Regions from separate parts of the Desulfofundulus salinus genome, predicted to be linked through region 2. Evidence: riboswitches for the same ligand, from Rfam matches in the RefSeq annotation. Region 2 holds a riboswitch; each other region holds the start of a gene.

Region 1 (7,041 bases), 1.9 Mb from region 2:
GTAGTGGCCGTAGAGATTGAGGTGGATGTGGGGTTTCTCCCGCTTGATCTCCTGCAGCATGGTCATTATTTCCGCCGTCCGTCCCCACAGGAATTTTAAGTGCACACCCAGCAAATCAAAGTCTTCGGCCAGCAGCTGCTCCCTGGTTGCCTCCACGTCCAGCCCGGCCAGGTCTGCATCCATAACGGCTACGTCCAATCCGGCCTGCTTTAAACAGGCCCCGGCGTAACCGGTGAGCAGGCAGGCCGACAGGGGGGCGTTGACCACCAGGTCATCGGTATAGGGATCGGTCAGCAGGGGTGGGTTAAGGAGCAAAACCCGCATGGCAGCTCACCTCTCCGGGAAGTAATGTTATAAGGTAATGTTCAGCAGCTATTTTCACCCACGGTTCTTTGGTACGGGTGACAGCTGTGTCTCGTCGCTGTCTTTACAGTTAACAGGGCGGTTTTTATTCCAGAAGCACCAGCCCCACCCGGGGACAGGGTTCTCCCGGTTCCCGGGCCGGGGTTAGATTCAGGCCGTTGTTACGTGCCGTCTGGAACACATCTATACCGCAGGCCTCCAGGGAAGGGCGGGCCTCCCCGGGACGGCGGCACGCCCCCCCGGTATTGCACTCCTCACACAGGCCGCACGGCCCCGCCCCCAGCCCGAAAGCCCTGTAATAACCGGCCCGGAAGGCAAGGTGCTCCAGGTGGGCGGCCAGGTAGCGCACCAGCCAGGATGTCGGGGCCAGAAAGAGAAGGCCCGTACGGTAACAGTCCAGCACTTTTTCCGTCTCCCCGGGCCGGGGGCTGAAGGGAGGGCAGGTAAGGCTCCTGCCGTAGCCGGGGCAGCCGTACTGGCATTTCCAGCGCACCCAGGGGGCCACGGTGACCGTTTTGACATCTATTACCCTGGTTTCCGTTGTTCCGGCTTCCCGGGCCACCCGGCAAAGATGCTCCACCAGATCATCCAGGGCCACGGCTTCAACCGGCCCGGCAACGGGCCCGCCCCTGTTGTTAAAAGTTCCTGTCAAGGACTCTTCCTCCTTTCTATTTGTCATTCCATTTTCTCCCTTTTAACAACCCGCTGCCTGCGGTCAGGGGGTGGTAAGTCACATCCTCAAAACCGGCGTCCTCCAGCCAGCTGCCCATTTCCTGAACGCCGTACACCCGGCCGGTAAGGGTGCCCACCAGCATGTTCAGGTCAAAGAGGGCGGCTTCCAGGGAGGGCTTTTCAGCCAGGACGTAATCGTGGATCACCACCTGCCCGCCCGGGCGCAGGGCCCGGAAGACCCGGTCCATGATTTGTCGGTTGGTGGCAGCGTCATAAATGTGCACCACATTGGAGGCCAGCACCAGGTCGTAAACCCCTTCACCCAGTTCGTCCCTGGTGAAATCCCCGGCACATAGCTCCACCCGCTCCATCATCCCCGCCGCTTCTATCAATTCCCGGGTGATCTTCAGGGTGGGGGCCAGGTCCAGGATGGTGGCCCGTGCCCGGGGCTCTTTCTTCAACAGAGCAACGGTATACACCCCGGGCCCGCCGCCCAAATCCAGTATGCGTTCACAACCGCTTAAATCCAGGGCGGCAGCCAGCTGATCCGCCTTGAGCCGGGCCTGGTCCCCCATGGCCAGGATGTAGTCCCGCAGGCGCTCTTCATAGTTCGCCCGTTCCACGGCCTCAAAACCCACCGGGCGGCCGGTGCGCACGGCCTCGCCCAGCCGGGACCAACCCTCGGCCAGGTTGGCAAAGTGGTGCACCGCATGGCCCAGGCAGGCATCCCTTCCCCGTACCAGGTGGCGGCCGGCCAGGGGAGCGTTGCGGTAAAACTCGCCCTCCCTTTCCACTAACCCCAGGCCCTCCAGGGCAACCAGCAGGCGGGCGGTGGCTTCCGGGTGGGTGCCCAGGGCCGCGGCCACCCGGGCGGGAGTCTGGGCGCCCCGGGCCAGGACGTCAAAAAGGCCCAGGTCCACGGCAGCAAAAAGCACATGGGCCGCCCAGTGTCCGCGGCAGATGTCCATTATATACCAGCCATTTGAGGAAGATCGCGCATCTCTTTTAAACATTTACCTGCCACCTCAAGGATGGTGGGATCACTGCTGAAAATACTCCGACACCAGCCGCAGAGCGCATTCGTCGCCGCAGGCGCTGCACAGTTCCTCTTTTCCTTTCTCAAGGTAACAGCGCACCAGGGCCGGGTCGATGGCCAGGCCGGCCACGGCCTCCCGGTCCAGGGAAGCCCGGGTCCGGGCCATTTTTAAATCCCACTCCCAGGCCCCCTTGACGCCCTTGGCAATGTCGGCGACATGGGCGGCAATGCGGGCAGCCATCACCCCAACCCGCACATCTTCTTCCGTGGGCAGGCCCAGGTGCTCCGCCGGGGTGACGTAGCAGATGAAGTCCGCCCCGGAAGCCCCGGCCAGGGCGCCGCCGATGGCCGCGGTGATATGATCGTACCCCGGGGCCACATCAATGGCCAGGGTGCCCAGGACAAAATACGGGGCCTGGTGGCAGAGCTGCTTCTGCAGGAGCATGGTGGTTTCCACATGGTGTATGGGCACGTGCCCCGGCCCCTCCACCATCACCTGCACCCCCTTTTCCCTGGCCCGGGCCACCAGTTCCCCGGCCACCAGCAGGCCCTGAATCTGGGCGCCGTCCAGGGAATCGGCAATGCACCCGGGGCGGATGGCATCGCCCAGACTCAAGGTGACGTCGTACTCCCGCAGGATGTCCAGCACCCGGTCGAACTCCTCGTAGAGGGGATTTTCCTTCCTGTTGTGCAGCATCCAGCCGGTGAGGAAGGCGCCGCCCCGGCTCACGATGTCCGTCACCCGTCCGGTTTTCTGCAGGCGCTCGACCACTTCAAAATTCAGGGCACAGTGAATGGCCATAAAATCAATGCCCGCGGCGGCCTGCTTTTCTATGGCTTCAAACATGTCCTCCGGAGTCATGGCCACAATGCCGCCCCTCTTCTCGATGGCCTCAATGCCCGCCTGGTAGATGGGCACGCTTCCCACGGGAACCGTGGCCCTTTCCAGGCTAACGCGGCGCATGCCGTCGATATCCCCCCCGGTGGAGAGGTCCATAATGGCATCGGCCCCGGCGGAAATGGCCACCTCGATCTTGCGGGCCTCCATTTCCGGGTCGTCCCGGTCGCTGGAGGTGCCGATGAGGGCATTCACCTTGGTCCGCAGGCCCCGACCGATGGCGCAGGGCCGGATTCCTTTCCGCAACCTGTTCTTCGGGATGACGATGGTACCGGCGGCCACCCCGGCCCGGATAAATTCCGGATCCACTCCCTCCCGCCGGGCCACCTCCTCCATCTCCGGCGTGACGCGGCCTTCCCTGGCCGCCAACAACTGGGTCATAACCTAACACACCCCCTGCTCTTTGCCCAGGTATTCCCCTACCACCTGCATGGCGCAGTACCTGCCGCACATGGCACATGCCCGGTGAGAACCGTGGCTGCGCTCCCGGCGAAGGGCACCGGCCCGGCGGGAATCTAGGGCCAGTTCGATTTGCCTGTCCCAGTCCAGGGCCTTGCGTGCCCGGGACATTTCCAGGTCCCACTGCGCCGCCCGGGGCTCCCTGGCCACGTCGGCTGCATGGGCGGCAATGCGGGCGGCAATGACCCCTTCCCGCACCTGCTCCACACCGGGCAGTCCCAGGTGCTCCGCGGCAGTGACATAACAGAGAAACTCCGCCCCGGCCCAGGCCGAAAGCGCCCCGCCGATGGCCGCCGTAATATGGTCGTATCCCGGAGCGATATCCGTAACCACCGGGCCGAAGACAAAATAGGGCGCGCCGTGGCAGAGCTGCTTTTCCAGCTGCACGGTGGCCTTCAGGTGCCCCAGGGGGACGTGCCCCGGCCCTTTGACCATCACCTGCACCTGCTGCTTCCGGGCCCGGGCCACCAGTTCCCCCAGCACCACCAGCTCCTGCACCTGGGCCGCGTCCAGGGAGTCGGCCAGGCAGCCTGGACGCCACCCATCGGCCAGGCTCAAGGTAACATCGTAGCGGCGGCAGATCTCCAGCAGCCGGTCGAAATGCTCGTAAAGGGGATTCTCCTGCTGGTTGTAAATCATCCAGCCCATTAAGTGGCTGCCCCCATGACTGACCAGGTAATCGACGCGGCGGTGCTTTCTGGCCGCCCGCAGGGTCTGCCAGGTGGTGGCGCAGTGCAGGGCCAGAAAATCCACCCCGTCGGCGGCCTGCCGCTCGATAACTTCGAACATTTCGTCCACCTTCATTTTTACCGCCGCCCCGTACTTCTCCCGGGCCTCGGCAAGGGCCTGGTACACGGGCAGGGTACCCACGGGCGTGGTCGTTGCCGCCAGCACGGCCCGCCGGGCACCGTCAATATCCCCGCACACACTCAAATCCATAATGGCATCAGTGCCGGCTTCCACGGCCGCCCGTACTTTAGCGACCTCGCCCTCGATGGTGTCCCCTTCCGCCGCCAGGCCCACACTGGCGCTTACCTTCACGGCAAAGCCCGTTCCGATGCCCACGGGATCGATGTTCTTTCTCGCGCGGTTGCGGGGTATGACGATGGTGCCTTGAGCCACTCCCCGGCGAACGAACTCCGGATCCACCCCCTCCCGCCCGGCCACCCTTTTCATTTCCGGGGTAATCTCACCGGCCAGGGCCCTGGCCATTTGCGTTGGCATTTCGCGACACCTCCGTTTGGTTAAAATAAAAAGTCCCCAGCCAAAACTTTACCTGGCTGAGGACTTTACCATCATCCTCCGCGCACGGCCGCCCTTTCGCGCGAGAGCAGCCATTCTCTCAAACAGGCAGGTCTCCTGGCTAACGGATCATCGCTTTTTATCCCGGCCTTCCCGGCCAAACCCCAGTGACCGGGATAAGCTCCCCGACTACAGTGGCGGGACCGCGCCGTTTCCGGGTGGTATGCCACCCGTCCGGACTTCCCTATTCTCCCCCTGCGGGGCACCTGTTTGACTATTCAGTTATTGTTTATATGGGATTCTACCACACCGGCCCGGCAACGTCAAGCAAAATTTGGAACGGTTATTTTATTTTTTGACTACCGGGTTGGCCAGCCGGCCGATGCCGGATATAACCACCTCTACCGTGTCCCCCGGCTGCACCGGCCCCACCCCTGCAGGCGTACCGGTAAGGATGATATCCCCGGGCAAAAGGGTCATGATGCGGGAGATAAAACTGACCAGCCGGTATACCGGAAAGATCAACTGGGACGTGGAGGAATGCTGTTTTCGCTCCCCGTTGAGGTAGAGCGAAACTTCCCTGTCTCCCGGGTCGACGCCGGTGACGATGTAGGGACCCAGGGGCAGGAAGGTGTCAAACGACTTGGCCCGGGTCCACTGCCCGTCCTTTTTCTGGAGGTCCCGGGCGGTAACGTCGTTGGCACAGGTATAGCCCAGTATGTACCCGGCCGCTTCTTCCTCCCGCACCTGCCGCGCCTTTTTCCCGATCACCACCGCCAGTTCGGCCTCGTAGTCCACCTGATGGCTCATGGCCGGGTAAACAATGGGTTCCCCGGGGCCGATCACGGCGGTGGACGGCTTCAGGAACAGGACCGGCTCATCCGGCAGGGCCATACCCAGCTCCAGGGCGTGGTCCCGGTAATTGAGCCCCACACACACCGCCTTGGTGGGCAGGCAGGGAGCCAGCAGGTCCAGCTCCGGCAGGGCGAACTGCCGCCCGGATACCGGTTCCAAAGATTGAAAGGGATCGGCCACCGGTAAAACCGTGTCACCTTCAACTATGCCGTAGAAAATTTCTCCCCTGTGATGAAAACGACCAATACGCATAAAAAAACACCCCTGCTACAGTTGATGAGATTTTGATGCTTTATTATTTTACCATACTTTTTACACATTTGGGGGTGAATACAGGGGCTTTTGCGCCCGGATGAAGGCGCTGACCAGGGCACCTTCATAGAGGGCCAGCTGCTGTTTCATTTCCTCCGGCAAAGTTCCTTCCGGGAAGTCCGATGGGCTGAAGACCCGGATTACCTCTATGGATACCCCGGTGAAACCGGCCGCTTCCAGCAGGCGGCGGTACTCTTCTTCCGTCGGGGCGCCGGCCACGCAGCCCGCCCACAGCTCGACATCTTGCCGCAGCCCGTGGGGTACCTCACGACGCCACACCATGTCGGAAACGGCCAGGCGCCCGCCGGGTTTGAGCACCCGGAAGGCTTCCCGGAGCACCCTGCTTTTGTCCGCGGCCAGATTGATCACACAGTTGGAGATGACCACGTCCACATGATTGTCGGCCTGCGCCTCTTCCAGGGTGTTGGCGGCAAACAATTCCTCCATGATGCCGTCCAGCACTTCCAGGCTGGTCATCTCCCGGACTTCCTGCTGCAGGCCGGCGGATGCATCACCGAACCTCCTCCTGAGGTATTTGCAGATGGCGTCCTGTTTTGCTTCAACCTTGCCCCTGGCCTCGCCTTCGGCCCTGCCTTTAATTAACCCGCGCATCTCTGCCTGCTGCTGCATCTCTTCAAGGGCTATTTCCAGGTTCGTAATCATCTTTTCCACCCGATGTCTGCTTCTTTCTCGCTGAAGTCCTGCAGGATGTAGGACTTCTCCACTTATTGGCAGGGCATTACTTGACAATAGATGTGTAATGTGTAACAATGATTCAGTTACTTCACGGCATCGTCGATCACGGAACCCGCCTCTTCCAGCGAGCCGGCGGTATAAATCCTGTTGATGATCTTGTCCAGGGCCTCCAGCCTGTCGATCTGCCTGACCCGCTCCTGCAGGTCCCGTGAGGCCTCCCCAAACCTGGCGTCAAGGTACTTGCAGATGGCTTCCTGGGCCATCGTGACTTTGCCCTTGGCCTCGCCCTCGGCTCTGGCGCCGGCCAGGGCGGAAATCTCATCCCGCATGGCCTTCTCCCTCAGCTCGTAGAGCCTGCGTTCCTTCTTGCTCTGCCAGAAGGCTTTCTCGATGGTCAACGCTTTCCTGATCCCCGGGTTCTCCATGGCTATCGCCTCCATCTCTTCTCCTTCCAGGTTGCTCAGGTACATCATCCACGCCTCCAGCGCATCCTTCGGCCTGCGTTTGA
Region 2 (7,041 bases):
TTTATCCTGGTGCGCCTGGCAGGAATCGAACCTGCGCAAGACCCGGCTCCGGAGGCCGGCGCTCTATCCGCTGAGCTACAGGCGCATCTAAGCAACTGCATATGTTATTATATCAAAACCACGAAAAAAAGCAATAGTAAATTCTTTTACATAATATAGGCCATACGGCACCCTTTACGGTAAATCCAGCTGCGCTATAATTGATTTTAGCGTCCGGGCGGAATGATGTAAAGCCTCTTCTTCCCCGGAGGCAATGGGTACGGCCAGCACCCGGACCCGGCCCGTCCGGTTTACAATGGAAGGAAGGCTGAGACAAACGTCAGTGATCCCATATTCGCCATCCACCAGGCCGGACACCGTCAGGATGGAGTTTTCGTCCCTTAAGATGCTTTCACAAATCCGTTTCACCGCCAGGCCAATGGCATAATAAGTGGCCCCCTTGCGGGCGATAACCTCGTAGGCGGCCTCCCTTACCCGCCGGGTGATTTCCTCGGGATTGAGGCAGGGCACCCCACGCCAGCAGCAGAATTCCTGCACCGGCATGCCGGCTATGTTGGCCAGGCTCCACAGGGGTACTTCCGTGTCCCCATGTTCGCCTACCACGTAGGCGTGAATGTTCCGGGGTTCCACCTGGCAGTATTGACTGAGCAAATAGCGGAAACGGGAGCTGTCCAGGACCGTGCCGGAACCGATAACCCGGTTGGGAGGCAGGTTGGTCAAGCGCAACGCTGCGTAGGTAAGGATGTCCACCGGATTGGTTACCATTAAAAACACCCCGTTCTCCTCCAGGGGCATGAGGCGAACAAGAACTTCTTTCAGAACGGCATAATTCCGTTGCACCAGATCCAGGCGCGTTTCGCCGGGCTTCTGATTGACCCCGGCGCAAAAGATTACGATATCGGCATCGCGGCAGTCCTCATATTCGCCGGCGTAAATGCGAATGGGTTTGATGAACGAAGCACCGTGGGCCAGGTCCATGGCCTCTCCCTCGGCCCGCTCCCGGTTGATATCCACCAGTACCAGTTCGCTGACCAGGCCGCTCATCATCACCGCGTAGGCGGTGGCGGACCCGACCGCACCAACTCCCACCACTGCTATTTTGCGCTTATCATTTACGGGCATCCGCTTCCCCTCCCCCCTTATTCTCCCCCCTTCCAGAAAAAAAAATTATCCCAACTTCTTTTTTTGGGCGTATGTAAGCCACCCGGTTTTAGCCTATTGTTGCAAGGTCAAGGCCGACCTTCATTTTCTCCCCACACTGCATGATGCACATTCCGAGCGCATTTTTTCCCGGGGGAAAACATGTACTAAAGACGGTTTTCCTGAACCGGAAACCCTTTGAATACAGTCAAAAAGCTGTTCTTTCGTGCGGGGCAAGGGTAAACCGTCAGGCAGCCATCCCCTGCGGCTCAGCTGCTCATGGATCTCCACCAGCCAGGGGCGGGTTAAATCACTCTGTTTCAAAAGCCGCTCATCGTGAAAAACTTCTTCGGGCAAGCCTTCCCCCACCACGGTACCGCGGCTCATCACAAACACATAATCGGCCCAGGAATAGGCCAGGTCCACATCGTGGGTGGCCAGGATAACGGTAGTACCCTGCTGGTTGATGCGGTCAAATAGTTTCATTACCTGGGCAGCATGTACGGGGTCCAGGCCGGCGGTAGGTTCATCGCAGATCAGCACACTGGGCTCCATGGCCAGAACACCGGCCAGGCAGACTCTCTTTTTCTGGCCGTAGCTTAAAAGGTGGGTGGGCCTGTCCCTGAGGTCGGCAATTTCCGTGGCTGCCATGGCGTTTTCCACGCGGCGGGCCACCTCCCCCTCGGGCAGCCCCAAATTTAAAGGGCCAAAAGAAATTTCCTGGATCACGCTGGCCGAAAAAAGCTGGGTATCGGGGTCTTGAAAAACAATGCCCACATTTTTGCGCAACTGCATCAGCGAACGGTGATCGTACCGTACTTCCCGGCCGGCAAACAACACCCGGCCCCGCCCCGGGCGCAGGATACCGTTAAAGTGAAGGAAAATAGTGGTCTTGCCGGCCCCGTTGGAGCCCAGCACCGCCACCTTTCTTCCTTTTTCAATGGCCATAGTGGCTCCCCGCAGGGCGGTCGTGCCATCGGAATAGACAAAATGAATATCACGGGCTTCCAGGATAAATTCCTTCAAACAGGCCACCTCCAGCTCACCAGAACCAGAACCAGCAGGATAAAATCTACAAGGGCAATAAGGGCCAGATTTTTCCTGGATACCGGACGGGGGTCTTCCCACATCCGTATCTCTCCCGTATAACCCCTGGCCAAGAGGGCGGTGAAAAGGGCCTGGGAGCGGTAACATGACTTGACAAAAAGGTTGGATACCAGCTGAGCCAGGGATCGATAGGACGCCTTCAGACCGGCATAGCCACAGCGTGAGGTCTGGGAAATGTACATTCTACCGGCTGTTTCCATGATTACGAAGATAAAACGGTAGACCAGGCCCATCAATTCAATGAGCAGGGCAGGCACCTTTAACCGGCGCAGGACAGAAATAATCTCCACCATGGGAGTGGTCAGAGATAAAAAGTAAAGACAGGAAACGGCCCCCAGGGACTTTGTAAAAAGCAGGGCCGCATGATAAAGGCCCGGTATGGTTACACCCAGGGTAATCCCCCGGATAGCGAACCCGCAAACCGCCGGGTCGGGTTCCCGGGAGATGGTCAGGGTGATGGCCAGCAGCCCGGCCACCAGAAAACCCAGAGGCAGCAACAAAAGTCTGAAGTAAAAGCGTGCCGGTACGCGGGCGACCAGGATTATGGCCGCCGCCGTCAAACAGGTGACCAGGGCAGGTACCAGGACGCTTGAAGCCGCCAGGCATATACTCATGGTAAGCATGGCAAAGGCGAATTTTTCTCCGGGATGAACATGGCGCAGGCTGCTGGTATATGCATACTGGTCAATTTTAAACACCAGTATCTCTCTCCCCTAACAACTCCCCGGGTTGATTTCGCTTGACGTGGTTCCCCCTGCAGCCGCGGTAGAACCCTATGAAATAGCCGATAAATCCAGCACCCAGTGCTGCCTGCAGGGCAAAGAGCAAGCTTTCGATCTCCCCGCTGGGAGGCTCCCACACGGATTCAAACCACGGCTGGTAATCCGGCTGTAATTCTCCAATCATTTTCTCTGCCTGTTCATCGGCCCCCCCAAATTCAGCATTTTTATTCATCAACAGAGGAAAGACAGCCAGTACCAGGACAATGAAAATCAATAACAGGTTTTTTACACCGGTTCTCATTCTCATACCCCCCGGGATAAGACTCGCAGTTGTTCCAGTTCATGGCGGTTGTGAGCAACCAGGAAGTTAAAAACAATAATGGTCAGAATACCCTCGCTGATGGCCAGCGGCACCTGGGTTACCGCAAAGATACCCATGAACTTGATCATGGCCGCTACCACCCCGCCATGGGAAGCGGGAAAGGCCAGCGCCAATTGTATGGACGTGGTAACATAGGTCAACAGGTCACCTAAAAAGGCAGCCAAAAATACCGAAAGCCACCGGGGCAGGGCCAACCTTTCACCCAACCGGTAAATAACGTAGGCCACCAGGGGGCCCACCACCGCCATGGAAAAGGTGTTGGCCCCCAGCGTGGTTAAGCCGCCGTGAGCCAGCAGAACCGCCTGAAAGAGCAGCACGATGCAGCCCAATACGCTCATGGCCCACGGCCCGAAAAGTATGGCCCCCAGCCCGACGCCGGTGGGATGAGAACAGCTGCCGGTAACGGAAGGAAGTTTCAAAGCCGAAAGGACAAAGGCAAAGGCACCAGCCAGCCCCAGGAGCATTTTCACACCCGGGTCAACCTTTACGGCCTTTTGAATGGACAGGATACCTGCAACGAGAAACGGTAAGGTCAGAGCATACCAGAAAAGACACCACTTTAAGGGAAGAAACCCCTCCATTATGTGCATGGCCCAGGCATTTTGCTGGGGAAAGAACAGGAAAAGAAGAAAGAGAATGGATAAAAGGATCCCCGTATTCTTCCTCATAAAAAGACCTCCCTTATAAATAAGGTCACCCGGCAAGCGGCCCGCCCAACCATCACAAAGAAAACCCCCCGACCTGGTGCCGGGGGGTAATGTAACCGTGTGAACACAAAAAGGACATGCTCCACCGCTCCCCCGGTACAGATACTGAGGAGTGGAATAGGCATGTCCTCTGCTGCCCTCAGGTCATGGCCCCCTCAAGTCACCCAAAGTTTCCTTAAAAAAGTTGAAGGGGCTCCCCGGACAGTGGACCACATCACCCTTTAAGCCTTATCCCTCGGGATAAAGCACCTATTCCTGCAATCTGACATTTTTAAAAAACTAACAACCCCTGCGTGTCCGGGTGCAGGGGTAAAAGCATCCATACTCTAACCTCTTTCACCTCCCCATGGACCGTAGGTACAAACGGTGAAAAGGAACGGGCAGGTTTCCTGGCTCATGGATCACTGCCCCACCACGCCTTCCCAGCCCAGCACTCAGCCATGCTTATTTCCGTTCATTGCTACTTTAATCTTTATCATCAGCTAATCTCTGTCACAGCAGAATCAAATTAACTGAGTGCTGGGCCAGTGGCTTTGTGTGGCGGACTCCCCATTCACAGTGGCGGCACCGCGTCAGATTTTCACTGACTTCCCTCTATCCCTGTCTTTACCGGCAGGGAGCACCCGTCCACTTTATTCAATTGCCTAAATTATAGCACAACAGGTATACCCTGTCCAGAAATTTTCCCGCTCACAAACTTCCCAAACCTTAGTCCCAGAACCCCGTCGTAAAATTGCTGGTAAAAACGGCATTGCCTCCACGCCAAAAAATTTTAAAGACCTGTCCCTTTAGCGCAGCTCTTTAAAAGGCTAAATGAAAAGGTTTACATTGGCCTCGTCGGCTTCGGCCAGGTAAGTGGCCACCCCGGCAAACTCCAGACCGTCGATGAGTTCTTCTTTTCTTATGCCCATTACGTCCATGGACATGGTACAGGCAATCATCCTTATACCCTGCTCCCTGGCAGATTCGATAAGTTTCGGAAGGGGGGTAACATTTTGCTGCCTCATTACGATCTTCATCATTTTTGCACCCAGGCCGCCGAAATTCATCTTCGATATCCCCAGCTTGTTGGCACCCCTGGGCATCATCCAGCCGAACAGCGCCTGCAAAAAGCTCTTCTTTACCTTAACCTTCTCCGGCCTTCTCAGGGTGTTCAATCCCCAGAAGGTGAAAAACATGGTAACCTCGTCACCCATGGCGGCAGCGCCATTGGCTATGATAAAGGCGGCCATAACCCGGTCAAGATCACCGCTGAAGACGATGATGGTTTTTTTCATGTGCCTGCACCCCCGTACAAGTTATTTTAGTTAACCGGCAAGTTGAGGACAAAGATGTGGGACCGGTGCTTTTCTTCCAGCATAAAGAGGGCCTTCATACTATCCTCCGCAGTAGGCCTGTACCAGGTAGCTGGATATGTCCTCCAGCTGTATTTCTCCACCGGCGGCCTTTTGCAAATTCACCAGGCAGATCGGGCACATGGTCACCGCCCTGAAGGAAACCTTCTTGATTTGATCCACCCTTTTTTTAGCATATTCTTTTGCCTTCCTGGGGAACAGGGACTCGGCAGGCCCGCCGCAGCAAAAGGTGAACTTTCCGGACTCCGCAGGTTCCCTCACGTCAATACCCGCTTTCTCCAGCAAAGTTCTCTGCTCCTGTAGCACGTTCTCGTGCCTGGCATATAAACATGAGTCGTGGATGGCCGCTTCCAGGCGGAGCTCCTTTCGGGGCTTCAGGTCCCGCTCCGCCAGTATTTCCAGGTAACTTTTTACCTGCAGGTTATATCCTTTGATCAAGGCAGGGTACACGGAACGAAGCATATGGGTGGTATGGGGGTCGACGGTAATGATATTTCTGACCCGGTATTTTTTAAAAACATCCACTACTCTACGGGCGTGGGCCTCCAGGACATCGTCCACTCCCAGGTCATAAACAAGCGCCCCCGAATACAGGTCTTCTTCGTATAAATAGCCAAACTCAATTCCCGCCTGCCCTAAAAGTCGTGCGATATTGGCCAGTATTCTGCTACAGGACTCCCGCATGCTTTTGGGCGGTACGGCCAAAAGACCCGATACGTTGATAAACCTGTTGACGACCCTTCCTACCTTTACAAAGTCAGCGATCCATGAATCCTCAATCTTTTCCTGGACCTTATTCAGCGCCTCGATGTAGGGGATGAGCTGATACATCCTGCCGGTATAAAGGATGGTTTCCCCACCCCTGGGCAGCCCCAGACCCTTTGCCCACGCGCTTACGCTTTCAGCCGAAACGGGCAGCACGGATTTTCTAATCCGCAGGTTATCCGCCAGAATGCCCACGGTATCGCCAATCGGTAATGGCATATTCCCATTCTCCTTAAATTTTGAAAACTTTCTTATTCATATAGTAGCGGAGAAAACGCACATTTTCCGCTATATGCACCTGTGCCGGGCAATTAACTTCGCACAGTTTACACAAAAAGCAGGAATAAATGGTCTCTACATTCTCCAGCACCTTGTCCTTCACGCCCAATAACACGTAGCGGAACAGCTTCCGGGGGAGGAGTTCAATGCCCATGGGGCATACCGCACTGCATACCCCGCAGTTCATACAGGCAGAGGCATCAAACCGGTCAGACCTTTTAACCTCCTCAACAAAGTCGGGATTTACCAGTGCCATCAGCTCTCCTCCTTGATTACCGCTCTGTACTTGTAATAGCCCTCGTCAGTTAACTCGTCCTCACATAAATGGCCGTACTTGCGCATGCCCATGACCCAGAACATGACTTCATGGCAAGGATAACCCACTGCTTCCGCTATTTCCGGAACGGTTTGGGGACCGTCCTTCAGGACATCGAGGATCTTATCCCTCATCAGCATTTCTTCCCTGACGACTTCCCTGACGTCTCTCACCCTGCCGTTCATCAGCATATCTCCTTTATCAGGCCATCAATCATGGACTTGATCTGTGCGTCTGTATAACCCCTGAGATTGAGGGCATCCCGGGA
Region 3 (7,041 bases), 540 kb from region 2:
TCGGAGCGCTTGTGCAGTTCTTCAATTCGTTTGATGGTCTTGGCCAGCCGTTTGTCTTCAAAAGGCTTCAAAAGGTAATCCACTGCTCCCAGTTCAAAGGCCCTGACGGCATACTCGTTGTAGGCCGTGGCAAAGACCACCAGGGGTGGGTGCGGGGAGGAAATCATTTGCCGGGCGGCTTCACACCCGGACATTCCCCGCATCTGGATGTCCAGGAAAACCACATCAGGCTGCAGTTCGGCCACCAGTTTCAGGGCTTCCTGTGCGTCCTCGGCTTCACCTACCACCCGGCATTCCGGGTATGCCGACAACAGGTATTTAAGTTCGTCCCGGGCCAGGGGTTCATCGTCAACCACAACAGCTGTAAAGGGCATCTTCCTTCACCCCCTGGGAGCTGGTTTCTTTAGGAAAGCGCAAGAGCACTTTGGTACCCTGGCCGGGTATGCTGTGCACCTGCAGCGCATATTCCGGGCCGTACAGGCCCTTTAAACGTTCATTGACAATGAACAGGCCCAGCCCGTGGCCGCGCCCGTAGCCGGGCAGGAGGATTTTATCCAGTTCTTTCGGGAAAATACCCACACCATTATCTTCTATGGTAACTACCACTTCTTCAGGTTGATCTTTAGCTATGATTTTTATCCTCCCGCCCTGCCTCTTGGGTTGCAGGCCGTGCTTAATGGCATTTTCTACCACCGGTTGCAGGGTAAAGGCGGGAACGGGGCATGTTAAAGCTGCGGGGTCTACAAGCTGGACTACCTGTAGCTTGTTGCCGAAACGGGTTCCCTCGATGGCCAGGTAGGCCTCCACATGGGCCAGTTCTTCCGCCAGGGGAATGGGAGCATCATCCTTTCGCAAACTGTACCGGAAGAAGCTGGCCAGCTTGATCAACAGTTCCCGGGCCTTGTCCGGCCTGGTGCGTACCAGGGAGACAATGGTATTTAAGGCGTTAAACAGGAAGTGGGGGTGTACCTGGGCCTGGAGCGCTTTTAGTTCTGCCTGGGAACGCAACCGGGCCTGGTACTCCAGTTCAGCCAGTTCCAGCTGGGTGGAGAACAGGTGGGCCAGACCCCGGGCCAGCTCCAGGTCTACCGGGGTGATGCTGCTCTCCCGGTCGTGATAAAGCTTTAATGTGCCTATGGTTACGTCCCGCCGTTTAAGCGGAACTACCACCGCAGAGCCCAGACGGCATCGTTTTTCCTGGCACCCAATTTCCCCTTTGGTTTGGGCCAGCTGCACTTCCCCGGTTGCCAGGGTCTGCAATGTAGCGCTGGTCAAAATGGGATTCCCCGGGTGGTGATGATCGCTGCCTGTGCCCACATGGGCCAGGATTTCCCGCTCGTTGGTGATGGCCACGGCGGCCAGCTTGACGGAATTATAAATAATCCGGGCCGTCTGCTCGGCTGACTCCCGGTTCAACCCGTGCCGTAAAAAGGGCAGGGTTTGGGTGGCTATGCGCAGCGCCTGCTGCGCCTGGCAGGCGGCGATGCGTTCCCTCTGCTCAGCGGCGGTTTTGACAATGACCATGAAAATGGCCACCCCAATGGAATTGACTATAATCATGGGCAGGCCGATGATCTGCACCAGTGCCCAGGCCTCGCTGAAGGGCCGGGCAGTGAGCAGGATAATACCCATTTGCAACACTTCCCCGGTCAGCCCCGCCACCAGGGCAACGTGCCAGGGGACGGAACCGCGGCGGTAATAATGCTGGACCAGGCCGCCCAGTGTTCCTTCTGCTACCGCGGCCAGGGCGCAGGAAAAGGCGGTGAAACCACCCAGCAGGTAGCGGTGTACACCGGCGATCAGGCCCGCCCCGGCCCCCACCAGGGGGCCGCCCAGCAAACCGGCCACCATTACCCCCACCACCCGGGAGTTGGCCAGGGCGCCGTGGATGGGCACGGCGGCATAGGTGCCCAGTATGCCCAGCCCGCCCAGGACCACAATTAACAACAGCTTGTCCCGGATGGTAAGTTGCCTGGATAATATACGTCCCAAAGCCGGCGTCCGGGAAATAATGAAGGCCGCCGTGGCGATCAAACTCAATCTTTCTGCTAGGGTCAGGGCTAAGGACCAGGTCATGGCCTGTTCCCCCTTTCATACTCCAGCCAATAGTATAGCAAATTGATTATGAATAGTCAGTACGTCTCCGGCAACCAACATTTTACTTTTTTACCCTTCATCCGTTTGAGATTCTGATTTGATCAATTAACACCGGTTCTTCCTGCAACCGGCTTATATATTCTTCGAGATTTATCTCTTGCGAACGGATAAAGAATACCCGTCCTCCTTTAAAAGAGGCATGTTTCAGATGGGGTATGCGCACGTATCCAAAACGTTGGGAGGAGACATACCCGGTGGTATAATGGGGGTCGTCGGAACAGCATATTTCCGCCAGCGTCCCGGCGTAGATTACCTTGGTGGCCAGAGCCAGGGCTTCCCTGACCCTGAAGTGTTCCAGCCCCATTGATTCCAGCAGGCGCGATAATTCCGCTGCGGCCCGGGGCGTGTAATCCATCCGGGAAACGCGTACTCCCCGCCAGGGGTCGGGTTCCAGGCGTCTGCCGCTTGCTGCATCCATTATGACTGCTCCCCGCATGTTTTGACCACCGGGTGCAGGTCCCCGGGCCAGCAACTCCAGGGCCCTTTCAATAGCTGCTGGCTGTACCCCGCTGGCAGAAAGCAATTGCCGGGCACACCAAAGAGCATGTTCATGGTCCTTTGTTTTTGCCGTTTGCAATGGTAGGGCGGTAATATATTTTATGTACTGGAGCTCCAGGCGTTCCACGTTAATGTTTATAAAATCAGGCTCCCCCAGGGCATGGCTTTTTGCCCGGTGGAGCATCTGCTGTATTGTTTGGGCAACCTGTTCGAAAGGGACAATTTTTTCTGCCCCCGAAATGTGCCGCCCGCCCTTTTCGTGGGGTCCCCCCTGGGCGGCCCTCATGCGGACGCTATAAACCATGGTTTTCAAAGGAACTTCTCCTTTCTATCTGCTCTTTCGTTCTTGCCATTATCCTGGTCAATGGCCAGGCCGTGAAGGCCGTATACAGCATTAAATCAGACCTAGTTTTTTCCCGGCCTTTTGGAAGGCATTTAAAGCAAACTGGATATTGTCTTCAGTATGGGTGGCCATAAGGGTAATTCTTAAACGGCTGGTTCCCTCCGGTACCGAGGGCGGGCGAATGGCCGGGACAAATACACCCATTTCAGCCAGGATGGCAGATAACGCCAGGGCTTTGTGGGCATCTCCAACAATCAGGGGAATGATAGCAGACCGGGTGGGTAACACCTCGAAACCCATGTCCTTTAACCCTTGATACAAAAACTGGACGTTAGCATGAAGTTGCCGGCGTAGCTGTGGTTCTTCTCCCAGTACATCCAGAGCAGCCATGGCAGCAGCAATTACGGGCGGGGAAAGGGCTGTAGAATAGATAAAACTGCGGGCGCGATTACGTAAGAAGTCTATTAAACTGGTACTGCCGGCCACGTACCCTCCTTCACTACCCAGGGCCTTGCTCAGGGTACCCATTTGAATAATGCCCCGCTTTTCCAAACCAAAGTATTCCACCGTACCTGCTCCCTTGTCTCCCAGTATTCCGGTAGCATGTGCGTCATCTACCATTAGGAGGGCTTGAAACTCTTCGGCCAGTTCAAACAATTGGGGTAAGGGAGCTATGTCACCATCCATGCTGAAAACCCCATCGGTAACGATTAAGCGCCTGCGAAAGGAAGTGCTTTCCGAAAGAATGTGCCGTAAATCTTCCATATCGCCGTGACGGTATATTCTCACCGTAGCCCGGCTAATCCGGCAGCCGTCAACGATGCTGGCATGGTTAAGCTGATCACTGATAACCAGGTCGCCCCGGCCCACGAGGGCCGATATCACTCCCAGGTTGGCCATATACCCGGTGTTAAAGACAATTGCGTCTTCGGTTCCTTTGAACCGGGCAATTCTTTTTTCTAAAAGACGGTGCAAAGTAAAATTACCTGTGGTCAGGCGGGAGCCCCCGCTGCCGGTTCCCCATCTTTTTACGGCGGCTATTGCTGCAGCCTTTACCCGCGGGTGGGTAGCTAAACCAAGGTAGTTGTTAGAAGAAAATAATAGCATTTCCCGACCGTTAATAATGGTTTTGGGTTCAGAAGGGCCGTCTATAAGGTACAATGAACGATACAGATTATGTTCTTTCATTAAACGCAATTCTTCGCTTAAGAAATCAATCAATTTTATTCCCTCCCCGAAACTTAAAGCAATGCGCGGGTTAAATGTTATTCTCCACCGTTAACCGTTATTCCTGCATAGGTTAACGTTTTTAAGCCGCTCTGCCACGCCCCGACTGCACCCTATAACGAAAAATGGTTTTCTATTGTCAATTTACTATGGACAACTTATCAGAAATGTGTTACTGTTTCATGTAAAGGGATTTAACCGCATAGCCGTGTCCGGGTTCCCCTGCCAATCAGGCAGGGGTAAAAGGGAACCAGGTGAAAATCCTGGACGGTGGGGCCACTGTGAATGGGTAGCAGCTTTCCACAGGGCCACTGGACCGGAGAGTCCGGGAAGGCGGGAAGCAGGCGATGACCCATGAGTCAGGAGACCTGCCCGGGCACGCGGCACGGAAAGCCTCCCAGGGAACAGGGGTTTGTGCCGGTGGTAATCTTACCATTTTTTACGTGGGATTATAGCCATTGTAAACAAACCCCGGTCTCTGACAGGCCGGGGTTATTCGTTTTAATGTGTACCATTTTCGGTTAAATGGCAGCAAATGGTTTAATGTCCTGCTGCCTGATGACAATTTCATACCGGAACGGGTGCTTTTACCCCGAGGGGTGAAAGTGAAAAGGGAAGCCGGTGCAAATCCGGCGCGGTCCCGCCACTGTGAGGGGGAGGGACTCCACAGCAAAGTCACTGTCCAGCACTCAGTAAGATTGCTTTCTGCTTTGATAGAAATTTGGTTACTGCTACGATAAGGTTACGGCGAAGGAAACCATAACATGGCTGAGTGCTGGATGGGAAGACGTGGAGCTCCGGTGAACCCGAGCCAGGAGACCTGCCCGTTACCGGAACGACCGGACCAACCTGCGCGGACGGGGGGTGGTTTAATTTGTCGTGGCATGATTGTGGTGCCAGGGCTAATCCTCCATCTGGGTAGATGGGGGATTTTTTATTAAGGCAAGATGGGAAGGGGTCTGTATGTCAATTTATGGTGGACTTCTGCTGGCAACTCTTGTTCTCAGTATTAAAACAGGATTGATCCTGGGTGCCTCGTGGCTGAGCCGGTGGGGGCTGGTGCTGACATCTTTTTTGTTCGGGAGTATCCTTTACGGGCTGGTTGTATTCTTTGGTACACATCAACAAACCCTGATTTCCTTTCTGGATCGTTACACCTTTGCAGGAGCCTTGCTGGTAGCCATATTTCTGATTTACCTGGGGCTGCAGGAGGAAAAGGGAGCAGGGAGTTCCTCCCCGGGTTGCTTGCGTGAAGCAAGTTTTCGCTCCAGGGGAGATGGGGAATTTGCCGGTAAGGCGGTTGCCTCTAACAGCTCCTGTCATTTCCTTGCAGGACAGCCGGCGCCAGGGGCTGTTATTTCTCCTGCTCTGGAGCGGTTTAAGTATGCCCTGGGTTTTTTACCCTGTCCTTTATGCCTGGTTGCCCTGGCCTTTTCAGTCATTGTAGCCAGTTCCATGGTGGGTACAGGGCTTTCTCGCCTGGGACTGTTTGTTGCGGTGCTGTTTTTTATCCTGGTTATTGTGACCAGCCTTGCCATGAGAAGAGCGATCCGTTTGACCGGGTATAAGCCTGTAGCTATTTTTAATCCGTTGTTGTTGTTTACCGGATTGATGACGCTTATCTTTGCTCTTTTTATTCCCAACTTTGTCCAGGCCATGACCATGCCCTTAACTCCCGTGAACATTGATTCGCCCCGCTGGCTGGCGGCGGTGTTAGCGGGGTTGGTGATCTTAAGCCTGGCGGGTTATTTTCGCTATCAGATCAATTTTTTAAAGGAACGTGATGATTGATGACCATTCCTGGTTCCGAATATTTAACCAAAATTTTGCATGCCGCATCCCAGAGCCTGCTAATTCCCGATATTATGGGTCTGCTCTTCTTTCTCGTTTTTGCCTTCATGGAACTGGGTAGTTTTGTGGCTGAAATGAGGAGAAGAAAAGTTATTCAGCCAGTCAACCTGCTGGAAGTAATTCATGACGTGGGAGGGGTTTCCCTCTGGCAGATGCGTAACCTGCAGCAGGTGCTTGATAGCAGTGCTTTAAATCCGCGCCAAAAAAAACTGGTATCGGATCTTTTGGCAAAACCCGGACTGTCCCCTGAGGTCAGGAGGCTGGTGGCTCAGGACATACTGGACCGTGAAGAATTCCGGTTTAAACAAACACTGGACAAAACGGATTTACTGGCCAAACTCAGCCCGGTTTTCGGGTTGATGGGCACTCTTATCCCCCTTGGTCCCGGGCTGGCTGCTCTGGGGCAGGGTGATGTGCGGGGATTGTCCGAAGCAGTGATCATTGCTTTTGATACTACGGTGGTGGGTGTGGCTGCCGGAGCGGTGGGTGCTCTCATTTCCAGGGTGCGTCGTCGCTGGTACGAGCAGGATTTAAGGTATCTGGAGTTGCTGCTGGAACTGGTGGTGGGGGGTGAAAGCCGTGCTGTTCAGGAGACGGAGGCGGGAGCGGTTGTCCGCAGAAGAAGTTGATCTCCTGGGCGGGCTGGCCAATCTGATTGATGTGATGCTGGTTTTTTGCTGCGGTTTGATGGTCGCCCTGGTACTTTCCTGGAACCTGCAGAACATTATCTTTGCCAAAGTAAAGCCCGAGGAAAAACAGCGACTCATGCAAAGCATTCAGCGGGTGATTAACGTGGAACGGGGTAAGGAGCTTAAGGAGATACCCGGGATAGAACAGGGGGGCGGCTTTGGTTACCAGGAGATGGGTACGGTCTATCAGGACCCGAAGACCGGGAAGTTGATCATGATTGAGAAGAATAGCCAATAAGTGAGGTGGCAGTGGATCAATGCCCACAGGTAAAGCAA
Region 4 (7,041 bases), 1.2 Mb from region 2:
TTCCTCCGGGGTAAAATGTTGGCGCAGGTAATTCAAGATTCCGTACAGTCCAGGATCTCCTGAAGCTAAAACGGCTACCCCTTCCTCCCGGTGTGAGCGGATGAAATCCACCATGGCCGCAAGATTATTTTTAATTACAAAAGTTTTCTGTTCCTCTCGGGCCAGATAGACCAGGTGGCGCTGGCCGCCTACCAGTACCCGGGCGCTGGCCAAAGCTCTTTGGGCGGCAGGGGTGAGATAATCCAGGTTACCCGGTCCTACGCCAATTACCCTAATTCGCGGCATCCCAGCGCCCTCCCGATTTCCTGTGCCTGACGGTCCCAACCGAGGATTTTGCCGTCCAGGGTCAAAAGGACTGTCCCCACCTTTAAACGGTGGTGGACGTACTCCATGGCCCGCTGGCTGGCCCGGCAAGCCAGCTGGTGGTAAACAGACAGGAAATTGTGTTCCGCCAGCAACTCAACCACACTTTCAATGGTGCCGGTTTCCATAATGCTTGCGATCAGATCCCGTTCACCACCCATCAGGGCAACGTGACTGGCCAGGGTTTCCCGCCGGGCGTCGGCAACGCGGCTGTGGGTATGAAAAATGCCGGCGGCTACCTTTAAAAGCTTGCCGTGGTGCCCCCAGAGCAACACGCCGGAGAAGCCTTTTTCCACACAGCTTTCCAGCATAAAACCTACGAAATTGCTCATCTCCACCACGGCTTCGGCGGGAAATCCGTATCCCTCCACCGCTATCCGGGCGCCCATGTGCCCCGGAGTAAGGACGACCTGGTGGAAGCCTGCCGCCCTGGCCATGTCCAGAAGGGGGAGCAGGGAATCCTTAAACGCTTCCTCGGACATGGGCCGGACTATACCCGTAGTTCCCAGGATGGATATACCCCCCACAATCCCCAGGCGGGGGTTCAGGGTGCGCCTGGCTATCAATTCTCCCCCGGGTACGCTGATCATTAGTTCCACTCCCCGTCCGGGAGGGAGAACGGCGGCCACAGCCTCCTTAATCATTTGCCGGGGAACAGGGTTAATGGCGGGCTCGCCTACGGCCAACGCCAGCCCCGGTTTGGTTACCCGCCCTACACCAGGACCTCCGTGAAGGCGAATTCCGTCTGGGGCGGGGCGGGCCTCGACCACAACGGGCAGACCGTGGGTAACGTCGGGATCATCTCCTCCGTCTTTGATCACCACCGCCCTGGTGCCGCCGGCTATTGCCTCTACCTGGTGGATGGGTACCGTTAAGGACTGTCCCATGGGGTTGACCAAAATGACCTGAGCAGGTTTTGTGCCGTGAAAAAGCAACTCCGTGGCAGCCCGGGCAGCCGCAGCGGCACAGGCTCCTGTCGTTATTCCGTTACGTAAAGGCTTAGCCACCTTGTTTCCCCCTGAAAAAAACACGCCCGGCAAAAGTAGGGGCGTGTGGAGAGTCTTTACGCCTGCTATCTTTCGCGCGAAGATAGAAAGGCCTACCACTGGCTTTACCCTTTAGGAAAGGGCATGTTCCAGTGAAAGGGGCAGGCAGGTCTCCTGGCTCCCGGATCTTTGGATGCCCGCGCCTTCCCGGTCCAGCACTCACCAGTGACATCGGTTAAACCATGCTGTTATATTTTCACTGCTGAACAAGCATACCATCGGATGTAGCAGCTCATCAGTGAGTGCTGGGCCAGTGGCACTTTGCGGGTTCCTCCCCGGTTACAGTGGCGGGACCGCGCCGGCTTAAACAGGATCCACCTGCTCCCCGGTCTTCCCTATTATCCCCTTTGAGGACCTGCCCCGCATATATTTAGTTTTTAACCTTCCCGGAGCCTTTCCCTGCGCTGGACCATGCGAATGTCATCTTCAACCGGTAACCGGTAAGGCCAGCACATCTGGCAAATACGGGAAGTGGTTCTTTCTCCTAAATATTCGCCCAAATCTTCCAGGCTGATGTTGGTGGTAATGATTACGGGGAGGCGATGGTTGACGCGGTAATTTAAGATCGAATAAAGTTTATTTTTGGTCCACTCGGTATAATTATGGGCACCCAGATCGTCTAAAAACAAAAGGGGTACTTCCCTTGCGGCATCCATGAGATCCTTTTCCGAATAATCTCCACCCTGGCGGTTCTGGTCATAAGTTGAACGCAGGCGGTCCAGCAAGTCCGGTACGACCACAAACAGTAGGAGCACTTCTGCTTCCAACAGGGCGTTGGCTATGCAGGCGGCCAGGAATGTCTTTCCACTGCCTACTGGGCCGGTAATCAACAAACCGTCAATATGCCGGTCGTTTTTAAAATTATTCACGAAGTCCTGGGCTGCCTGGAAAGTACGCCGGGCCGACTCATAATAGGTCAGCTTGCGTTCCGCATCTACTCGCAATCGCGAGTAATACTTAAAGTTAAATTTGTCAAAGGTGTGGTAACGCAAGCCTTCCGGTAACCCTGCTTCTTTAAAACGGTTGACCAGTGCCCTCTGCTTGTTACACGGGCAGGGAACTGCTACATTGTTTTTAATCACCACACCCCGATCTTCACATACAGGACAGGCCTTCACTGGCCGGCATCCTTTCTAATTAACTGAGGTATAGCGTTTTCAAAAGTGCTTTCTTCCGGTCATCCACCTTGGAGGAAAGTTGCTTACCTGAACGCCGTTTCTTAAATTGTGCGTCATAGGCGTTTATTTCCTCGACGGTACGCAGGTTGTTCTTTTTCCATTCCAGAATAATACTATCGATATACTTAAAATTATGCTTGCCCATCAGGACGGCCCGGCGTAAAGCTTCCAAAACCAGCGTGTGGTCCAGTTCCTCGGCCCACTGGCGGATCTGTTCGACCTCCATGGGGGAAACAGGCCGCCCGAATTCCTGTTCAAAGGCCCGGATGATCAGGGCAAATTCTTGCGCCGTTGTCTCTAAAGGCCTTTTTTCCAGCAGGCTGCGGGTACGTTCAATTTCCTTGACCCTGATGCTGGCCCAGATCTCCGAGAGCTTTTCCAACAGCGGTTCAAAGTCATATCCACTGAGGATCTGATCTTTTCTTTCGTCATAATACTGGGTTACGGCCAGAACTTCCTTTTCTATTAACCTGTTCAGGTTTTGTTGCACCCGGGTTACATCCTGGGCCGTGCATGCGGCCAGGGTGGAGGCGGAAGGAAACAGGTTCTTTTCCTCTACCTGCAACCGGAGAAGCTGAATGAGAAGGATCATTTCTTCGTCGGTTATATCAAGGTGACGGTACAAACGGAGTAAAAGATTCGGGATGGTGGTAGTGCCCTGGAGCAACAGGTCGGCACCAAAGGCAGCGGTAATGTTCCCCTCCCGGTATCTTTTCACCGTTCTGCCATTCATCATGCTCTTCCTCCCCCGCTTAGTGAATATTTTATGGTAAGGGAGGAAGTTTGTCCAGGCAAAAAAAACCGTTAAAGGGGGCAAGGTTGACGAGAAGTAAAGGTGTGCACCGCAAGCCCCAGTTCTTCTAACATTAACACCGCCTGGTTTGTATATGCTCCCAACTCAGAAAGCCGGTGAGCATCGGAGCCCACGGTGAATATTTTGACTCCACATTCCCGGGCCTTTAAAAGAATTTCCCGGCTGGGATGAAATTCGGTCAGTCCCCGCCGCAGACTGGAGGTGTTTACTTCCAGCCCCATATTTCGCCGTGCTATTTCCTTGAGAATCGGTTCGACCATTCCTTTATGGGCACTTCCCAGGGCTGTACCCAGGAGGCGTTCTCCGTGGCGTCGATAAAGATCCAGGTGACCGATACAGTCAAAGAGGTTGCTTTCCACGGCTTCCTTTAAGACTTGAAAGTATTCGCCACACGCCTCTTCCACAGTGTGGGAGGAGAAGTAGATCCGGCTTTCCTCCCAGGAGGATATGGATTGATGTTCAAGGCAATGGATGGAACCCAGTACATAATCAAAGGGATAATTGTTTAAAATTTTTTCAATGGTTTTCTCATAGCCCCGTTCATAGCCAACTTCTAAACCAGCCTTTATTTTCAGTTCCCGGTCATGCAGCTGGCTACGGGCTTTTTCAATGTCCCGGAAATAATGATCAAGCCAGCTTAAATCCTCCATGGGGTGAAGCCTTCCATTTAACCGTACGAACCAGTCCAGCCGGCGCCGTACCGGGTCCACTTCCAGGTGGGGGGTAAAACAAATCTCCCTTAACCCCAGGTTCAGGGCCTGCTGGCAGTATTCCAAAATGCTGTGATCTTCGGCATCTATAGAATAGCCGGGGTGGACGTGGTAGTCCAAAAGGGGTTTCATTTAAGCAATCTCCGCTCCTAAAACTGTTTCCATTTGTTTTAGCGCCCACCGGTGGGCTTCCTCATCGAAGCTGGCCACCCCTTGGGTATACACCACCGTCCGGTAGTCCCGGTTGCGCAGTTCTTCCACCGTATACAGGACGCAGATATTGGTGCAAACCCCCACAACGTGAACTGCAGCCGGATTAAGATCTTCCAGGATTTTGTTTAAATTAGTACGGAAAAAGCCGCTGAAACGGGTTTTCGGCATCTTGATGGCAAAAGGGTATTCCTCCACCAGTGAAGCAAGTTCATCAATGAGCCCTGCTCCCGGGGTGCCGTAAACGCAGTGGACGGGGAAACGGGAGAATTCCGGATCTTCGGGGTCATGGGCATCCATGACAAAGATTACTGGCTCCTTTTGGGCCATGAACTCTTTTACCTTTTCCACTACAAAGGGTACAATTTCCCTCCCTTTTTCGCCACAATTCAGGGCGCCGTCGGTGTCGATGAAATCCTTGAGCATGTCTATGACCATTAAAACGTTGCGGGACATAGGACCACTCCTTTTTTTAAAAAACCATAGCGCTCAATCTTTCTAGCCAAGCACAAAGCTAATAATATTTTAGCACATCTTACTAATCATCGCTAACTTTTTTAAGCAACTTGGACGGTTGTATCACTGGCGGTGACCATGAGCATGCCTTCCCGGATTACTTCATAATCAAGGTCAATACCGACCACCGCGTTGGCCTCTAAGCGGCGGGCCTGGTGGCCATTTTCTCCAGGACAATCTGGCGGGCCTGGGAGAGTTTGGCCTCATAAGCGCCGGAACGCCCGCCCACAATATCGGTAATGGCAGCAAACAAATTCCGCACTATATTGGCACCCATGATTGCCTCTCCGGCCAGGATACCCAGATAAGCTAAAATTTTTTCCTTCCACGTTTGGAGTGGTGGTTAAAATCATATGGCAGACCTCCTCATTAAAGGGCATACAAATAAAGCAATGCCCGTGTTAATTTAATTTTTTTGCATATTAATATTCGCTATAAGATACCCTTTATCCTTTCATCAAACGGAAAGTGCACGCAATATATCAATTTTAAGGAAAATTGACGGGTAATTCTGGATTCCGGACTAACTATTGCCCGTAAAGAGCAGGTTATGTTATTTTAATTTTTGCCAGGTGTATTTTTTACAGCATGCAATCTGGTGGGATTGGAAAAAATAAACCCTGTATATCCTGAAAAAGGAGTGATCAAAATGACGGTAAGATTGGGTATTAACGGTTTTGGGCGCATCGGGCGTAATGTTTTCCGGGCTGCTCTGAACCATCCGGAGTTAGAAGTAGTAGCCGTTAATGACCTTACCGATGCCGGTACACTGGCCCATTTGCTTAAATATGATTCCGTGCATGGGATTTGCCGGGGCGAGGTGGAAACAGTTGATGACGGTTTTATGGTTAATGGCAAGAAAGTAAAAGTGCTGGCGGAGAAGGATCCCGGTAAACTGCCCTGGGGCGAACTGGGAGTGGATATTGTGGTGGAATCCACCGGTCGTTTTACCGCCCGGGAAGATGCCGCCAAGCACCTGGAAGGTGGAGCGAAAAAGGTGTTGATCAGCGCTCCCGCCAAAAATGAAGATATTACCATTGTCATGGGCGTAAATCAGGATAAATATGATCCCGCCCAGCATCATGTGATTTCTTGTGCTTCCTGCACCACCAATTGCCTGGCTCCCGTGGCCAAGGTACTGCACAAGCGGTTTGGTATTGTCCGCGGTTTGATGACTACCGTTCATTCCTATACCAACGACCAGCAGATCCTGGATTTACCCCATAAGGACCTGCGTCGTGCCCGGGCAGCGGCTCTGTCCATTATTCCTACCACCACTGGTGCCGCCAAAGCAGTGGCTCTGGTTTTACCCGAATTAAAGGGCAAGCTTAACGGCATGGCCATGCGTGTGCCAACGCCCAACGTTTCCGTGGTGGACCTGGTGGCCGAGCTGGCCCGGCCTACGAGCAAGGAAGAAATCAATGCCGTTTTAAAGGAAGCGGCCCAAGGCGAACTTAAAGGAATCATGGACTATTGCGAAGTGCCCCTGGTTTCCCGGGATTTCAATGGCAACCCCCATTCGTCAATTGTAGACGCCCTCTCCACCATGGTCATCGATGGTGTTCTGGTTAAAGTGGTGGCCTGGTATGATAACGAGTGGGGCTATTCCAACCGGGTGGTTGATACTGCTCTCTATTTATCCCGGCAGGGTTTGTAAGTTAGTATTTTCCCTGGAACGACAGGCTTTTCCGGTGAAACAATAAAGAACCCCCGCTCATTATGCGGGGGTTTAGTTTTCTCTTATTCCACTTTGGGCCGCGGGAAAAGACCGGACCGTTCCACGATTTCCGGCACCACTTCTTCCCAGGCAATGGCCATGATGTGTACGCCGTGTACGCCGGGAATGTTGCGAATATGCTTGATTTGCTCGATGCAGATCTCAATTCCTTCCCGCTTAGGATCTTCTGCTTTTTTCAGCCTTTCCACGACATCATCGGGTACAATCATGCCCGAGACGCTGGTTTGCAGGTATTTTGCCGCCCGCCAGCTTTTCAGTGGGGTGACCCCGGCCAGGATGTGTACCCGTTCGTGAATGCCCCTCTCCCGGACCATTTCCATGAAGCGCTCAAAACGCTCCATATCAAAAATACATTGGGTCTGGATAAACTCCGCCCCGGCCTCCACTTTTTTCTCCAGCCGGGCCACCCGGAACTCAAAGGGATCCGCAAAGGGGTTGGCCACCGCTCCAATGAAGAAGCGGGGTT

What was found. A riboswitch is a leader RNA that binds a small molecule or an ion and turns the genes downstream of it on or off. The one in region 2 is predicted to bind cobalamin.
Region 1: linked by a shared signal. The riboswitch ahead of thiC (phosphomethylpyrimidine synthase ThiC) and the one ahead of D7024_RS03255 (energy-coupling factor ABC transporter permease) in region 2 are both predicted to bind cobalamin.
Region 3: linked by a shared signal. The riboswitch ahead of D7024_RS06050 (DUF2162 domain-containing protein) and the one ahead of D7024_RS03255 (energy-coupling factor ABC transporter permease) in region 2 are both predicted to bind cobalamin.
Region 4: linked by a shared signal. The riboswitch ahead of cbiD (cobalt-precorrin-5B (C(1))-methyltransferase CbiD) and the one ahead of D7024_RS03255 (energy-coupling factor ABC transporter permease) in region 2 are both predicted to bind cobalamin.

Annotation. Positions count from the first base shown of each region.
Region 1 is NZ_RBWE01000001.1:2,559,785-2,566,825, forward strand. It holds gene D7024_RS15445 (B12-binding domain-containing radical SAM protein) at 1-324, opposite strand, end outside; gene D7024_RS12960 (DUF2284 domain-containing protein) at 449-1,015, opposite strand; gene D7024_RS12965 (methyltransferase) at 1,032-2,048, opposite strand; gene bzaB (B12 lower ligand biosynthesis ThiC-like protein BzaB) at 2,076-3,350, opposite strand; gene thiC (phosphomethylpyrimidine synthase ThiC) at 3,354-4,652, opposite strand; cobalamin riboswitch at 4,761-4,955, opposite strand; gene D7024_RS12980 (fumarylacetoacetate hydrolase family protein) at 5,019-5,777, opposite strand; gene D7024_RS15450 (class I SAM-dependent methyltransferase) at 5,838-6,500, opposite strand; gene D7024_RS12990 (Rpn family recombination-promoting nuclease/putative transposase) at 6,617-7,041, opposite strand, start outside.
Region 2 is NZ_RBWE01000001.1:626,776-633,816, reverse strand. It holds tRNA gene D7024_RS03280 (tRNA-Arg) at 8-85, opposite strand; gene D7024_RS03275 (L-lactate dehydrogenase) at 175-1,122, opposite strand; gene D7024_RS03270 (energy-coupling factor ABC transporter ATP-binding protein) at 1,243-2,166, opposite strand; gene cbiQ (cobalt ECF transporter T component CbiQ) at 2,163-2,945, opposite strand; gene D7024_RS03260 (energy-coupling factor ABC transporter substrate-binding protein) at 2,938-3,270, opposite strand; gene D7024_RS03255 (energy-coupling factor ABC transporter permease) at 3,273-4,019, opposite strand; cobalamin riboswitch at 4,421-4,700, opposite strand; gene D7024_RS03250 (DsrE/DsrF/DrsH-like family protein) at 4,868-5,335, opposite strand; gene D7024_RS03245 ((Fe-S)-binding protein) at 5,435-6,397, opposite strand; gene D7024_RS03240 (4Fe-4S dicluster domain-containing protein) at 6,411-6,713, opposite strand; gene D7024_RS03235 (MarR family transcriptional regulator) at 6,713-6,958, opposite strand; gene D7024_RS03230 (CoB--CoM heterodisulfide reductase iron-sulfur subunit A family protein) at 6,958-7,041, opposite strand, start outside.
Region 3 is NZ_RBWE01000001.1:1,166,473-1,173,513, forward strand. It holds gene D7024_RS06030 (LytR/AlgR family response regulator transcription factor) at 1-374, opposite strand, end outside; gene D7024_RS06035 (sensor histidine kinase) at 349-2,076, opposite strand; gene D7024_RS06040 (6-carboxyhexanoate--CoA ligase) at 2,174-2,959, opposite strand; gene bioF (8-amino-7-oxononanoate synthase) at 3,050-4,219, opposite strand; cobalamin riboswitch at 4,423-4,615, shown strand; cobalamin riboswitch at 4,788-5,067, shown strand; gene D7024_RS06050 (DUF2162 domain-containing protein) at 5,189-6,016, shown strand; gene D7024_RS06055 (MotA/TolQ/ExbB proton channel family protein) at 6,016-6,705, shown strand; gene D7024_RS06060 (DUF2149 domain-containing protein) at 6,686-7,003, shown strand; gene D7024_RS06065 (cobaltochelatase subunit CobN) at 7,023-7,041, shown strand, end outside.
Region 4 is NZ_RBWE01000001.1:1,815,799-1,822,839, reverse strand. It holds gene cbiE (precorrin-6y C5,15-methyltransferase (decarboxylating) subunit CbiE) at 1-285, opposite strand, end outside; gene cbiD (cobalt-precorrin-5B (C(1))-methyltransferase CbiD) at 267-1,370, opposite strand; cobalamin riboswitch at 1,497-1,783, opposite strand; gene D7024_RS09285 (ATP-binding protein) at 1,787-2,527, opposite strand; gene D7024_RS09280 (DnaD domain-containing protein) at 2,547-3,323, opposite strand; gene D7024_RS09275 (histidinol-phosphatase) at 3,392-4,243, opposite strand; gene D7024_RS09270 (cysteine hydrolase family protein) at 4,244-4,777, opposite strand; partial or broken gene D7024_RS09265 (heavy metal-binding domain-containing protein) at 4,879-5,190, opposite strand; gene gap (type I glyceraldehyde-3-phosphate dehydrogenase) at 5,487-6,494, shown strand; gene D7024_RS09255 (methylenetetrahydrofolate reductase) at 6,578-7,041, opposite strand, start outside.